2 linked regions of the Coraliomargarita algicola genome follow. The protein of the gene in region 1 interacts with the protein of each later gene in a pairwise test. Links are inferred from orthologs where the notes say so. Each region holds a gene or a part of one and is shown on either strand. Other genes may lie near its edges.

The links. The genes of interacting proteins can lie anywhere in the genome.
Region 2: the proteins of SH580_RS05700 (region 1) and SH580_RS13345 interact in binary tests that used the Escherichia coli proteins (3 or more experiments, as listed by UniProt). The link is inferred for Coraliomargarita algicola from one-to-one orthologs.

What each region holds. Positions count from the first base shown.
Region 1 is NZ_CP138858.1:1,492,828-1,495,690, reverse strand. It holds SH580_RS05700 (cell division protein FtsZ), read left to right. Parts: upstream 1-727; coding sequence 728-1,999; downstream 2,000-2,863. Other genes in the region: SH580_RS05695 (FtsX-like permease family protein), read left to right, coding at 2,001-2,863; ftsA (cell division protein FtsA), read left to right, coding at 1-719. UniProt on the Escherichia coli protein: Essential cell division protein that forms a contractile ring structure (Z ring) at the future cell division site. The regulation of the ring assembly controls the timing and the location of cell division.
Region 2 is NZ_CP138858.1:3,286,727-3,289,552, forward strand. It holds SH580_RS13345 (rod shape-determining protein), read left to right. Parts: upstream 1-815; coding sequence 816-1,838; downstream 1,839-2,826. Other genes in the region: tyrS (tyrosine--tRNA ligase), read left to right, coding at 1-701; mreC (rod shape-determining protein MreC), read left to right, coding at 1,848-2,699; SH580_RS13355 (hypothetical protein), read left to right, coding at 2,689-2,826. UniProt on the Escherichia coli protein: Forms membrane-associated dynamic filaments that are essential for cell shape determination. Acts by regulating cell wall synthesis and cell elongation, and thus cell shape.

The DNA.
Region 1 (2,863 bases):
AGTCTGTGAGCGATAGCCTGCGTGTGATTCGTGGCATCGATCTGGATGTCAGCGATATGATTATTTCCAGCATTGCCTCCGGGGTGGTGCTACTGGAAGAGTCGGAGAAGGAAAATGGTGCGCTGGTCATCGATATGGGAGGCGGCACGACGGATTACGTGCTCTACCGCAAGGGCTTTATCGTGAAGACCGGAGTGATCCCAGTGGGGGGCGACCATATTACTAATGATTTAAGTATCGGGCTGCGGGTGGCACGTAAAAGTGCGGAAGAATTTAAGATTAAGAACGGTCGCGCTTATTACGAGAGCGAAGACCGCGATGCGAAGGTCTGGCTTTTTGGCGATATGACGATCGGCGATCGTGAGTATCCGCTGGCTGCCATCACTAAAATTATCGAGGCGCGCGTCGCGGAAGTCTTTGATATTATTAAGGAACAACTGGTTGCTGCCGAGATGTTTGAACCGAGCGATATCGCTTCGGGGGTGGTATTGACGGGCGGCAGTTCGCAGCTAACTGGGATCGAGGAAGCGGCCCATCGTCGTTTTGGGTTGGATGCACGTGTCTCTGAGGGGCCTAAAGATGTGGCTGAGGAACTGCGTATGCCAGAATATAGTACCACGCTCGGGCTATTGCACTACGCACTGACTGGACAGGAAGAAAGCCAACAAGAAGCCAAGCCCTCTGGTATTTTGCGCCGTTTGACAGGCTTATTTAACTAGGAATTATAGTGGATACGACAAGCGATATATTGTTTGACCAAGAGACCGCGCAGGCCGATCTGAAGATTAAGATTGTCGGTGTCGGTGGTGCGGGGACAAATGCGGTGGTGGGTCTCAAATTGGATAATTTGGGGGATGTGCGCTTGGCTGCTATAAATACTGATGCGCAGGCGCTCAATCAGTCGCCGCTAGCTGAAAAGCTGGTGATCGGACGTTCGGTTACACGTGGTCTCGGTGCCGGGGGTGAAGTTGAAATTGGCCGAGCGGCAGCAGAGTCGGATCGCGATGCCATTTCCCGTTTGGTCGGCGATGCGGATTTGATCATTATCGTTGTCGGATTGGGCGGCGGTACCGGGAGCTCAGCGGCGGCAGTGGTGGCCGAGGTTGCCGCAAAGACGAATGCTCTGGTGCTGGCTTTTGCCACCTTGCCCTTTAGCTTTGAAGGGGCGCGCCGTAAGCGCATTGCAGAAGAGAGTGTCGGCGAATTGCGCCAACTGGTGCACGGTTTAATTCCTTTGCCCAACGATGTTTTGCTGCAAGAGGGCGATGAAGACACGAGCGTGCTGAACGCTTTTGCAGTGGCAGACCGCTGGATCGGACGTGGTGTCAATTCGCTGTGTGCCATGTTACTCAAGACCGGGCTGATCAATCAGGACTTTAGTTCCTTACGCTCGGTCTTTCAGTATCGCGGGGGGAAGACGATTTTTGGCACCGGCACCGCGACCGGCGGCGATTATGTTAAAGATGCATTGGAAGAGTTATTTATATGCCCGCTTTTGCATCTCGGGGATCGTCCGGCACAGCTTGATCGTATTTTAGTGAATATCATCGGTGGCGCGGATCTTGGTATTGCCAAGGTGAACGAGATCATGACGCAAGTGACGCAGCGCTTTGGCTCGCGTGAAGATATCGTTTTCGGTGCGGTGATTGACGAGAGTCGTAGTCAGAGTATCGAGCTATGTATCCTAGGGAAGGCTGAGATTGGGCTTCCGGTGAACAGTGAAAAGCTTGTGGTGCCTGAGGCGAAGCATAAGCGAATCGCAACGCCTGGGCTCGGCCTTGAAACTGTGATTGGGCAGGATACCCGTGCGCCGCGTCCGGTGCATACGTCGAAGTTGCGGCAAAAGAAGCTTCCGGACGAGAGCCAGGATGAGTTTACTTTTGTCGATAACGAAGATCAACGCGGCTATTTCGATAAGACCGACCGCAACGACTATAACGACGAAGACCTCGACGTGCCCACCTTCATGCGGCGCGGTATCAAGATAAAGATCAAATAATATGCCTTGGTACATCTACCATGCTCTGAAGCAGTTGTTTCCTTCAGGGCGTTTCTTTTCCTTTTTCTCACTCATGTCTATCATGGGAGTGATGTTAGGTGTTTGTGTGTTGATTATCGTGCAGAGCGTGATGAATGGTTTTGGCGAAGGTATTCGCCAGCGACTGACCGAGACGCAAGGGGATATTCGTATTCGTTCCAGCGAAGTCATTTACGACTGGGAGGCGATCATGGATCGGGTGTTGGAGCAGGACGCAGTGATCGGCGCTTCGCCATTTGCGGAAGGAGTGATTATGCTGCAGCATCAGAATCGGCCACAGTTTCCTTTCGTTCGGGGAGTGGATCCATGGTCGGAAGAGGAGGTGGTTCCGCTGGAGAAGTTTTTGACCCTTGGGAATATGGAAGACTTCGATGATGACGGTGTCTTTTTAGGTGAAGGCTTGGCTTATGCGCTGAAAGCCGGTCCGGGCTCCGTGGTCGAGGTGTTTACACCCTTAATGCTGGAAGCTCTCAAGCAGGATGAAGTCTTGCTGCCGCGTGAGTTTAAAGTGGTCGGCCTATTTCGTACGGGATCGCCGCAGGTGGATGGCAATACGATGATCACGACTTTGCGGGTCATGCAGGAACTCTATGGTTTGGAAGATGGTGTGCATGGGATCGTGCTGAAATTACGGCCTGGGCAAGATGCGTACGAATACAGTGTCGATCTTGAGCGCGAGGTGTTGCGCCCCGGCTTGGATGCGGTCAGTTGGATTGAGTCCAATCAGGATTTTCTCTTTGTCATCGAGCAAGAAAAACGAGTGATCTCGTTTATTATCATTTTTATTATCTTGGTCGCTTCGTTTTCGATCGCGATTGCATTGAT
Region 2 (2,826 bases), 1.8 Mb from region 1 along the record:
TCGAGTTTTTGTACCCACTTATTCAGGGCTACGATTCACTCGTGCTCAACGCGGATGTTGAGATTGGTGGTACGGACCAACTTTTCAATATGCTCGTCGGCCGGGCACTGCAGAAGGATGCTGGCAAGCAAGAGCAGGCCGTCATCACCATGCCGCTTCTGGTCGGTCTTGATGGCACCAAGAAAATGTCAAAGAGTGCGGATAACTACATCGCGTTCACCGATAGTCCTAAAGAGATGTTTGGTAAAATCATGTCGATCCCAGATGATACGATGTGGGATTACTATCGGTTATTACTGGAATTGCCTGAGGATAAGATTGAGAAGCTCAAGACTGGCCACCCCATGGAGGCTAAAAAACATCTGGCTTCTTCGCTGGTGGGGCAGTTTCACTCCATGCAGGCAGGTAAGCATGAGCTAGAGCAATTCGAGCAAGTCTTCTCAAAGAACAAGCTGCCAGATGATATGCCCACTTTTACTTGGAGCGATTTGCTGGGCGATGCTGCCAGCGCACCGCTCTTTGAAGTGATGGCACAATCAGAGCTGTTTGAGAGTAAGGGCGCGATTCGTCGCCTCGTGAAGCAGGGCGGTGTTAAAATTGATGGCGAAAAACAAGATGACCCGAATCGCGAAGTGACTCCGCCCAGCGGCGAGCAAATTTTCCAAGCAGGCAAGCGTGTCTTTTTCAAGCTCGTAGGCTAAGCGCGGCAAAGATGTGCTTCGCTTGCGGTAATCATTTGACTTTCAAATGCTTTCATAGAAAAAGGGTTTATTCTCTGATCAGTCAGCGCAGCGCTATTTAACATCCATCTTATTGTGTTCGGATTCCTCTCCAACGACATCGGCATCGACCTTGGCACCGCCAATACGCTAGTATTTGCAAAAGAAAAAGGCATCGTCCTGCGCGAACCCAGCGTGGTGGCTATCTACTCGTCGACTAAGAAGGTATGCGCCGTCGGTGCCGAGGCGAAAAAAATGCTCGGTCGCACTCCGGGGAATATTACTGCGATCCGTCCCATGAAGGACGGGGTGATCGCCGATTTTGAAATTACTGAGGCGATGCTCCGGTATTTCATCAATAAGGTGAATAAGAAAAAGACTTTTGTGGCGCCACGCATTGTAGTGGCGGTCCCTTCGGGAATCACCGAAGTTGAGCGTCGTGCGGTCAAAGACTCTGCGATCCGTGCCGGCGCTCGCGATGTCGTGCTACTCGAAGAGCCGATGGCCGCAGCCATCGGCGTCGGACTGCCGATCGATGAGCCCGCAGCCAACATGATTGTTGATATCGGCGGGGGGACTACGGAAGTGGCGATTATCTCACTCGCTGGTGTGGTTTATACGAAGAGTATCCGTGTGGGGGGCGATGAGATCGACAGTGCGATTGTCAACTACATGAAGCGTGCTTACAATTTGATGATTGGGGAGCGGACCGCAGAAGAGATCAAGATCAAGGTCGGATCCGCTTTTCCACTGGAAGAGGAAATTTCGATGGAAGTGCGCGGTCGTGACTCCGTGGCTGGTCTGCCTAAGACGATTACCATCACTTCTCAGGAGATTCGGGATGCACTTTCGGATACGATTGCCGCGATTGTCGACCTCGTGCGAAATGCTTTGGAGCGCTGCCCCCCTGAACTTTCAGCGGACTTGGTCGATCGCGGGTTTTTCCTGGCTGGAGGCGGTGCCATGATTAAGGGACTCGACCAGCAACTCAGTGATGCGACGGGCTTGCCCGTAATCATTGCCGAAGATCCACTCAGTGCCGTTGCCAACGGGACTGGCTTGGTCCTGCACGAACTGGCCTTTCTTTTGAAAGACCTCACGGGAACCCCCAAAAGCTAGCGCTGCGCCGTGGCGAATCACCGCCTCGATAAAATTAAGCCGTTAGTCGCCTTGGGCGCCTTTCTAGTTGCTTGGTGGATTGTGCCGACCGCGATCAAATCCTTCCTTCGGGTGAGCTTTTCTGAATTTCAAGCGCCCGCGTGGGTCGCGACATCCTACCTCGACGATCTAGAAGGTTTTTGGGCGCGCCGTAGTCACTCTAAAGTAGAGCTGATCGAAGCGGGGCGGGAAGTGGCACGGGCCAAATCGCTCTATCAATTTAATGCGCAGCGTAATGAGACTCTGGAGAATGAGATTCAACGCCTCGAATCGATTCTAAACCTTCCCAGCCGGCGTGAGTTTCGTTATGAAGTCGCTCGTGTGATTCGTCGTGATCTAAATGCGTGGTGGCAGCAAATTGTCATTCGCAAGGGCGAGGACTATAAAATTCCAGTGGGTGCCGCAGTCGTCTTTTATGGCGGCGTGGTCGGGCGCGTGGTGGAGGTCAACGCATTTACCAGTCGTATCGAATTAATCAGTAGTCCCAATTTCCGCATGGCGGCTAATTTCGAAGGAGATGAGCGACCTGTTGTTTATCAAGGTCTCGCTCAAGGCGGCTTCGGTGAGCCGAAGGGAGTTGTGCGTGATGCGCCGCAAGACATGGTTGCCAGCACTCAAGCGCCGCTCAAGCTCGTCTCCACGCGATTAGGAGGCACCTTTCCTCCCGGTTTAATGATTGGGCGTGTGAACTGGTTACAACCTGGTAGCACTGGTATCTTTCAGACTGGCACCGTGGAGCTCAATTCTGACTTGCTCAGCTTGCACGAGGTGGCGGTTTTGATTCCGCTTTATCCGATTGACCTTGATTCCGATGCTCCTTGACCCACGTGCCATACTCATGTTTGGAGCCAATGCGCTGCTGCTCTACTTGACTTTGCTGGTGAACTCAGCGCTGACGAGTGGGTCTATTTACCTCATGCTCTTAGGGCCAATGCTGGTATTCCCCGCT